DNA from 3 places in the Vibrio sp. WZ-1 genome. Region 1 is predicted to be linked to each of the others. Evidence: predicted binding sites of a transcription regulator. Region 1 holds the regulator's gene; each other region holds the start of a gene.
The links. The regulator CRP, encoded in region 1, controls carbon source genes, mostly activating them, when cyclic AMP is high. The targets are predictions, from matches to a motif close to TGTGANNNNNNTCACA.
Positions count from the first base shown of each region.

Region 2: ACTS60_RS14090 (CTP synthase) is a predicted target of CRP. The motif match lies at 1,761-1,776, and genes of this name have one in related genera.
Region 3: mlc (sugar metabolism global transcriptional regulator Mlc) is a predicted target of CRP. The motif match lies at 1,438-1,453, and genes of this name have one in related genera.

Region 1 covers NZ_JBQEQR010000043.1:16,231-19,500, reverse strand. The annotation lists gene ACTS60_RS01825 (DUF1338 domain-containing protein) at 201-992, shown strand; gene crp (cAMP-activated global transcriptional regulator CRP) at 1,217-1,849, opposite strand; gene ACTS60_RS01815 (phosphoribulokinase) at 2,089-2,958, opposite strand; gene ACTS60_RS01810 (YheU family protein) at 3,086-3,270, opposite strand, start outside.
Region 2 covers NZ_JBQEQR010000076.1:336,537-339,806, reverse strand. The annotation lists gene relA (GTP diphosphokinase) at 1-701, shown strand, start outside; gene mazG (nucleoside triphosphate pyrophosphohydrolase) at 912-1,709, shown strand; gene ACTS60_RS14090 (CTP synthase) at 1,861-3,270, shown strand, end outside.
Region 3 covers NZ_JBQEQR010000085.1:219,342-222,611, reverse strand. The annotation lists gene mlc (sugar metabolism global transcriptional regulator Mlc) at 145-1,362, opposite strand; gene pyk (pyruvate kinase) at 1,692-3,134, shown strand; gene ACTS60_RS21735 (patatin-like phospholipase family protein) at 3,189-3,270, opposite strand, start outside.

The DNA of each region.
Region 1 (3,270 bases):
AGGATTTCGGTAAGCGCGCTGGCAAACGCCAAAGGCGAGCTCAAGACTCTCCAGAGCGTGTTGACTGACTGGCACTTATGCCGCACATACCGTCACAGGTTGATGACTGCTCGTTCGTGATTCTGGACAGCTTTAGGGCTGTGAACGAGTGGTCAACTTCCTCTTACCCCTAACTCTACATTTCATAACAAGGAGTCGTTATGACGCCCGATGTGTTATTTGAATCGCTATGGCAAGACTACATTCAACGTCTTTGTCCTTCTGCTGCTAAAGTTCATCAACTTCTTCAAGAAGATGAGCCTCTGATTAATGACCATATTGCGTTACGTACGTTTAATGTCGCTCCCCTAGGCATTGAAACGCTGGCGAAGCCATTCTTGGCAGTGGGTTATAAAGCCTGTGGTGATTACGTATTTGAAAGCAAAAAGCTGGTGGCAAAACATTTTGAGCACCCAGATCCGAAGCAGCCAAAAGTCTTCATCAGTGAATTGAAAGTGGATGAGTGCTCAGCAGAGCTACAAGCCATCGTTCATAAACTGGTAGAGCAGGTTGATGCTTCTAAACTGACAAACAGCGACTTCTTGTACGGCGGTCGTTTATGGGATCTCAGCTATGCTGATTTCCAAACCTTGGCGAAAGAGAGTGAGTACGCTTCGTGGCTTGCTGCGCACGGTTACGGAGCTAACCACTTCACAGTGAGTGTGAATCAGCTCAACCAGCATCAAGAAGTAAAGCAAGTAAACGACCATCTACGTACAGCAGGCTTCACCATCAATGAAAATGGCGGCGAAGTAAAAGGCACGCCAGAGGTGCTACTAGAGCAATCATCGACCATGGCAGACAAAGTGCCAGTGACCTTTACTGAAGGCGTTGAGGTGATTCCAGGGGGCTTCTACGAGTTTGCTAAGCGCTACTCAATGGATAACGGTGAGTTGTACCCAGGATTTGTAGCGGCATCAGCAGATAAGATTTTCGAAAGCACCAACGGTTAATAGATACGAGAACGGGCTATGACCTATGGGGGCGGGAACGCTTTGCTGGGGGAGGTTTTAACTCTCGGAATCTGAGAGGGCTGTATCTCTAAGGACGAAGTCCGCTCTCGGAACGCAGCGATCCCGACTCTCGATTCTTTGTTTTCCGTTCCCGATTCCCACAAAAGAAAAAGCCACCAAACTTTCATTTGGTGGCTTTTAAATTTTTTAAACGTTAATCGAGATTAACGAGTTCCGTAAACAACGATAGTTTTACCGTGCGCAGAAATTAGGTTCTGCTCTTCTAGCATCTTCAAGATACGACCTACTGTCTCACGAGAACAGCCAACGATTTGACCGATTTCTTGACGAGTGATCTTGATTTGCATGCCGTCTGGGTGCGTCATCGCATCTGGCTGTTTAGCAAGGTTCAGAAGAGTCTGAGCGATACGACCAGTTACGTCTAGGAACGCTAGGTCACCCACTTTTTGGCTAGTAACTTGTAGACGACGAGCCATTTGCGCAGAAAGGCGCATTAGGATGTCTGGGTTAACTTGGATAAGTTGACGGAATTTCTTGAAAGAAATCTCTGCCACTTCACAAGGAGATTTAGCGCGAACCCAAGCTGTACGCTCTTGGTCTTCTTCGAATAGACCAAGCTCACCAATGAAGTCGCCTTGGTTTAGGTAAGAAAGGATCATTTCCTTACCTTCTTCGTCTTTGATAAGAACCGCAACAGAACCTTTAACGATGTAGTACAAAGTCTCTGCTTTTTCGCCCGCGTGAATTAGCGTGCTTTTTGATGGGTACTTATGAATATGACAGTGTGAAAGAAACCACTCTAATGTTGGGTCGGTTTGAGGTTTACCTAGAACCATAATATCTCACTTCCTCTGCAGGGTACGCTTGCGCTATCCATATTTTAGCTAAGCCTGAATTGGCTTACTAGAATAAGAGCACTTTTTATATGCTGCAAGCTCTCTTGTGTTTCGGTTAGAAATAGTATCCTTTTTCGGAAACGATTTCTTGATTTTAATCGTGCCATGATTGAGATTTTGTAAGCAAAACTGTGCACATGATCACGGTATGAAAAGTAAACACCTTATTGAAAGGGCTTTTAGCCAATTTTCCCAGTTTCGATCAACTGCTGTAAGATTGGTCTGACGATGAGCTCCATAGCAAAACTCATCTTACCGCCCGGCACCACAATGGTGTTATGACGAGACATGAATGAGCCATCAATCATAGCCAGGAGGTATGGAAAGTCGACATTCTTGATGCCACGTAGGCGGATAACGACGAAGCTTTCATCCAAACTTGGGATGCCTTTGGCGTTAAGTGGGTTGGAAGTATCGACGGTTGGCACACGCTGAAAGTTGATATGAGTCCGCGAGAATTGCGGGGTAATGTAGTTGAGGTAATCGTCCATCGAGCGCACGATCGAATCCATTACCGCCTCTCGGGAGTGGCCTCTGTCGCGAGTGTCGCGAACGAACTTTTGAATCCATTCCAGGTTCACAATGGGTACCATGCCAATCAGAAAGTCCACATGGCGAGCCACGTTGACGTCACCATCGACAACACCACCGTGTAAACCTTCATAGAACAGTACGTTGCTGTCTTCTGGTAAGTCTTGCCATGGTGTGAAGGTGCCTGGCATTTGATTGTAGGGGACGGCCTCATCGAAGGTATGCAGATAGCGACGCACGCTGCCGGTCCCTTCTTCACCATACTTTCGGAAGAATTCTTCTAACCCTGGGAAGTCATTTGCTTGCGGACCAAAGTAGCTGATGTGTCTACCTTGCTCGCGAGCCTTACGGATCTCGACATCCATCTCCGGGCGAGTAAAGCGGTGGAAGCTATCTCCTTCAACCCATGCAGGTTTAACGTTCATCATATTGAACATCTTACGGAAGGCTTCTGAGGTCGTGGTGGTGCCAGCTCCGGAGGAGCCAGTAACCGCGATGATTGGGTGTTTAGCTGACATGACAAACCTTGTCGAAAATTACTTACCTGTAAAGTGCAACACGTGGATGCTGCACGGTCGATAACCCACTATAGCACGTAACAAGCCCGTGTCATCGAGTGGGATACGGTAAAATGTGAGGGCCTTATTATTTTGCTTTGAGTTGAATATCAACCGTTTCATGGAGCTCGGAGAAGACAATCGTTGCATCCCCTTTCTCTAACTGAGTTCTAACTTGGTCGATTTTATCTTGTAGTGACACTTCTACCGCACCGTAATCTGTCCCTTCACGCAGCACAAATTCTCGGATCAAGTTTTCTAATGTTTCTGGCG
Region 2 (3,270 bases), on a different contig from region 1:
TATTAGAGCATGAGCTGACTAAAATTGGCGCGACACTGAAAGACGCTGACAGTTACGCTCTGAAGCGTTTTAACGTAAATAGTGCCGATGAGTTATACGTTGGTATCGGTAGTGGTGATTTGCGTATTAACCAGATCATCAACCACATCAACGCGTTGGTGAATAAGCCAACCGCAGAAGAGGAAGACCAGCAAGCGCTAGAAAAACTGCAAGAAGCAGAAAGCAGAGCTCCAGCGCAAAGTCGTCCGAAGAAAGATGCGGTAGTGGTAGAAGGTGTCGATAACCTAATGACGCACCTAGCGCGCTGTTGTCAGCCAATACCAGGCGATGAGATCTCAGGCTACATCACCCAAGGCCGCGGTATCTCGGTTCACCGCAGTGACTGTGAACAGCTAGAAGAGCTTCGTCATCACGCACCAGAACGTATCATCGATACCGTCTGGGGTAGCGGCTTTGTCGGTTCTTACATCTTAACCGTTCGCGTCGAAGCAATGGAACGAGGTGGCCTACTCAAAGACATCACCACCTTATTTGCGAACGAGAAAATAAAAGTTACCAGCATGAAGAGCCGTGTCGATTACCGCACGCAAATGTCGATCATGGACTTTGACCTTGAAGTGACCAACCTCGAAGTGTTCTCGCGCGTTTCGAAACGTGTTGAGCAGATCAAGGATGTAATGTCGGTGAAACGCTTAGGCTAACTTTCACGTCGTACTTGTCACTTTTACTGCGTTAACTGCGTTTTCTCGCTCCATCACATAGGCGAGCTATGTTCAGGAGTCGCGAAAACTTGTTGCCTTGTCAAAGTAACAATTACTTAGTGAAAGCTGCTGATAAAATATAATGTAGAAGGTGAGTGGTTTTGGCCGCTCACCTTTTTCTTTAGATAGAAAGGTTTACAGGAACAGGAAATGAGTCATCCAATTGAACAGTTAGAACAAATCATGGCGAAGCTGCGTGACCCAGAAAGCGGTTGCCCTTGGGACTTAAAGCAGACCTTCGACACCATTGTTCCGCACACCATTGAAGAAACCTATGAAGTGGTGGATGCGATTCAAAACCGCGATTGGCCGAACTTGCAAGAAGAGTTGGGTGACTTATTGTTTCAAGTGATTTTCTACAGCCAAATGGCGAAAGAGCAGGGACTGTTTGATTTTTCTGACGTGGTCGAAACGGTTAACGAAAAGCTGACTCGTCGTCATCCGCATGTTTTTTCTGATGTAGAGTTCGAATCGGATGATGAAATTAACGCAAACTGGGAAGCGGAAAAAGCGAAAGAGAAAGCTCAAGTAGGCAAAGCTGAAGAAAGTATTCTAGACTCAATACCAAACTCTCTACCTGCACTTTCGCGTGCCACAAAGATCCAGAAAAAGTGCGCCAAATATGGTTTTGATTGGGACTCGCTTGGTCCGGTTGTTGGAAAAGTGCAGGAAGAAATTGAAGAGGTGATGGAAGAAGCGCTTCAAATTAATCCGGATGAGGAAAAGGTTGAGCTTGAATTAGGCGATCTTTTATTTGCAACTGTGAACCTGTCGCGTCACTTAGGGAAAGACCCAGAAGTGGCACTGGCAAAGGCTAACTTAAAGTTCTCGAAACGCTTTAAAGGCGTGGAAACTAAAGTTGCAGCGCATGGTAAGCAGCTCACAGACTTTACGCTAGATGAGCTTGATTCTATGTGGGATGAAGTGAAGCTAGATGAACAAAGATGAAAATACATGAATACGCGACTTTGATTTGAAGCAAAAAATAAAAAATTGCAGTGTGATAGATTTCACGTTGTGGCGTTAAGGAGCTTCTGGTATATTTACGTCCCGTCCAGAAGCACTCCATTTCCCTCATTCAACCAATTTCAGGTTAAACATGACGACAAATTACATTTTTGTTACTGGCGGGGTTGTATCCTCTCTAGGTAAAGGTATTGCAGCAGCATCTCTTGCAGCTATTCTAGAAGCTCGTGGTCTTAAAGTGACTATGATGAAGCTTGACCCTTACATCAACGTTGATCCAGGCACAATGAGCCCAACTCAACACGGTGAAGTGTTCGTTACGGAAGATGGCGCAGAGACTGACCTTGACCTTGGTCACTACGAGCGTTTCATTCGTACCAAGATGACGAAGCGCAACAACTTCACTGCTGGTCGTGTTTACGCTGACGTTCTACGTAAAGAGCGTCGTGGCGATTACCTAGGTGCAACTATTCAGGTTATCCCTCACATCACTAACGCTATCAAAGACCGCGTAATCGCAGGTTCTGAAGGCCATGATGTTGCTATCGTTGAAGTCGGTGGCACAGTAGGTGATATCGAATCTCTACCATTTATGGAAGCGATTCGTCAGCTTGCAGTAGAACTAGGCCGTGAACGCGCAATGTTCATGCACCTAACGCTAGTCCCTTACCTAGCAGCTGCAGGTGAAGTGAAAACTAAGCCAACTCAGCACTCTGTTAAAGAGCTGCTATCTATCGGTATCCAACCTGATATTCTAGTTTGTCGTAGCGATCGTATGATCCCAGCGAACGAGCGTAAGAAAATTGCTCTTTTCTGTAACGTACAAGAAAAAGCAGTTATCTCAATGAAAGATGTAGATTCAATCTACAAGATCCCTCAGCTAATCAAAGCTCAAGGTCTAGACGATCTTGTTTGTGCTCGCTTTGGCATCAATGCGCCAGAAGCTGATCTGTCTGAGTGGGAACAAGTAATTTACGAAGAAGCTAACCCAACGGCAGAAGTGACGATTGGTATGGTTGGTAAGTACATTGAACTACCAGATGCATACAAATCAGTAAACGAAGCGTTGAAACACGCTGGTCTTAAGAACCGTCTGAGCGTTAAGATTCAGTACGTTGATTCTCAAGATGTAGAGAACAAAGGCGTTGAGATCCTAGAAGGTCTAGACGCAATCCTTGTTCCTGGTGGTTTCGGCGACCGTGGTATCGAAGGTAAGATTCGCGCTGCTCAATACGCTCGTGAAAACAACGTTCCTTACCTAGGTATCTGTCTAGGCATGCAAGTAGCACTGATCGAATACGCGCGTAACGTAGCGGGTATGGAAGGTGCACATTCAACAGAATTTAACAAAGACACTAAGTACCCTGTGGTAGGTTTGATCACAGAATGGGTTGATGGCGAAGGTAAAGTTGAAGAACGTACCGAGAAGTCTGATCTTGGTGGTACTATGCGTCTTGGTTCACAGCTGTGTCACCTAGAAAAAGGTACGAAAGCTCGTGAACTATACGGCAACGCGACAATTCATGAGCGTCACCGTCACCGT
Region 3 (3,270 bases), on a different contig from region 1:
CAAGCAACTTTCTTACGATATCGGCTCAAATGAGCAAAAGTTAAGTTGCCTTAATGATTAGAGGAAATTACATGAATGGAGGGAATATAGCAATGAACACGGTTTCGTAGGTGTAGATATCTCACTAAACCTACGAAAAAAGGATTAACCTTCAATCACCTTCATCAGTAATTGACCGTCATATAGCGCTTGTTTGATTAGCGCAGCACCAGGCATTGTTGCCTGTTTGTAGAAGCGAGACTCAACCAATTCAAGATCTTGGTGGTAAACGGGAAGGCTTTGCTCTTCAATACAGCGACGAACTGAAGGGTAAAGTACGTCTTTTGCTTGGTTGATTACCCCACCAATCAAAATTTTCTCTGGGTTGAACAGGTTAATCACAATCGCGATGGCAGAGCCTAAGTAACGGCCAAGCTTCTCTATAACATCAACGGCTAGCGGATCTCCGTTTGCTGCCGCCTCACAGATACTTTCTATACTCATCTCTTCCTGCTCGGCAAGAATAGAAGCTTCACCGTTAGCAATACGAGTAACCACCTCTTCGCGGATTGCCTGCGAGCTCGCCACCGTCTCAAGACAACCAATGTTGCCACAATGACAGCGCTTGCCGTTTGGATCGATTTGGATATGGCCAAGTTCGCCGATGTTACCGTGACGACCTTGCAGCACGCGACCATCTAAGATGATACCCGCGCCTAAACCGTGGTGGATGGAGATAAGAACCGAGTTATCGTTCTCTTGCGAGTGACCAAACAGCTTTTCTGCCAGCGCCCAAGCTCGCGTATCGTTAGCAATAAAGACGGGTAAGCCCGTTGCTTTGTAGATTTCTGGGCCTAGCGCCAAGTTCTCAACATTGTAATGCGGCATTTGCAATACGATACCCTGCTCTGAGTTCACCAGACCGGGCAAAGTAATAGCAATACTGGTAACACGATCGAGTTGATCAGCGTAGGTTTGGAAGAATTCATCAATTTCGTAGAGTAAGCGTTCAAGCACATCGTCTTGGTCGCGTTCATGGATATCGATTTTGGTATCGATAAGAACGTCACCACCGAGTTCGTGCAGCGCAATCGTCAGATAGCCGCGTCCTAAACGCATCGACAAGAACTGCCAACCTTCGTTATTAACCTGCAAACCTACCGCTGGACGTCCACGGCTTGTTGCTTCTTGTACCGTCGTCTCATGGATAAGGTGGGCTTCAATTAGCTCTCGAGTGATCTTTGTGATACTCGCAGGCGCAAGCTCACTTTGCTTGGATAAATCGATTCGAGAAATTGGACCCTTTAGGTCAATTAGTTTGTATACACGACCAGCATTGACCTGTTTGATATGATCAATATGGCCCGGTTGAGCCATGTACATCTTGCACTCCGAAATTCTATAACTTGGTAATTTTTTTACTTTGCGAAGTAATTGTGAAGTGAATTGATAGATCCCCGTGACAAGCGTCACGTATAAACATGTTTGTTTGTGTATTCAATCAAATAACAGAAAATCAACTGCTGATAAATTGGATGGCAAGACACTTATTTTTTTCCTCAAACTAGGAATCAAAGTCTGAAGTATCGTGTTTATACCTAAGTAAGCTCGAGATGCTTGGGTACTCATAGTGCTTTGCGCTAAAAATGAACAATAGCTAAAGACTGTGCATATACTTATCTCGTCCCTACATCGCATTCCTCGGAGAATTTATGACTTCAACACTAAGAAGAACGAAAATCGTCACAACACTTGGCCCTTCTACAGATAAAGACAACGTCCTTGAGGAAATCATCAAAGCTGGTGCAAACGTCGTCCGTATGAACTTTTCTCATGGCACCAGTGAGGACCACAAACTCAGAGCAGAAAAAGTAAGAGCAATAGCAGCAAGACTGGGGAGACAAGTTGCTATTTTAGGAGATCTTCAAGGCCCTAAGATTCGGGTATCCACATTCAAAGACGGGAAAATTACCCTCGCAATTGGCGACAAATTTACCTTAGATAGCGATCTCCCTAGAGGAGAAGGTAATCATGAGGCAGTTGGACTCGACTATAAAGAACTTCCACAGGACGTCACAACCAACGACATTCTGCTACTCGACGACGGACGAGTTCAGCTCCAAGTAACAAAGGTTGAAGGTAATAAAGTCCATACTCGAGTGACCGTAGGTGGCCCTCTTTCGAATAACAAGGGAATCAACAAAAAAGGCGGTGGTTTATCTGCAGATGCTCTCACCGAGAAAGATAAAGCCGATATTTTGACCGCTGCAGAAATCAAAGTCGATTACTTGGCAATATCTTTCCCTCGTAACGGAGAGGATATGCACTATGCTCGTCGACTTGCCCGAGACGCAGGTTTGGAAGCAAAATTGGTCGCTAAGGTAGAGCGTGCCGAGACCGTTGCTAGCAACGACTCTATTGATGACATCATAAATGCTTCCGATGTCGTCATGGTGGCACGTGGTGACCTAGGGGTAGAAATCGGCGACCCAGAGCTAATTGGCGTTCAGAAAAAACTGATTCGCCGTGCTCGTAGTCTCAACCGAGTGGTCATAACAGCAACCCAAATGATGGAATCGATGATGGCAAACCCAATGCCAACACGTGCTGAGGTTATGGACGTCGCAAACGCAGTATTGGATGGAACAGACGCTGTGATGCTATCTGGTGAGACAGCGGCAGGTCTCTACCCGGTAGAAACTGTTAAATCAATGGCAGAAGTGTGTATTGGTGCAGAAAAAATGTCAGAAGCCAACCACTCTAGTTACCGTCTAGATAGAACTTTTGAGACAGCAGAAGAAACCATTTCAATGTCGACTATGTACGCCGCTAACCACATGGAAGGCATCAAAGCCATGATCGCACTAACTGAGTCTGGCCGAACAGCATTGATGATGTCACGATTAAGCTCCGGTCTACCGATTTTTGCCTTATCACGCAATGAATCGACTCTGAATAGAGCCGCACTATACCGTGGTGTAACACCTGTATACTTTGATTCAAAAGGCGGTGCTGGCTTAACAACCGCACATGCCGCGATTGAAACGCTCAAAGAGCAAGGTCTGCTACACGAAGGGGACTTAGTAATAATAACCCAGGGTGATGTGATGGACGTGGTAGGTTCGACAAACTGTATGAGAATCTTATCTGCTTAGGGCCTAACAAGCCTTCAGCTAGGCTCAATACCCCTCGCGAGTGTTGAGCCTATTTTAAGCTCTTTCTAGACCATCCGATTTGAGTTCATCATAGAGGCTAATTAAATTAAAACCAGCTTGCAGGCCTAGTTGGTAA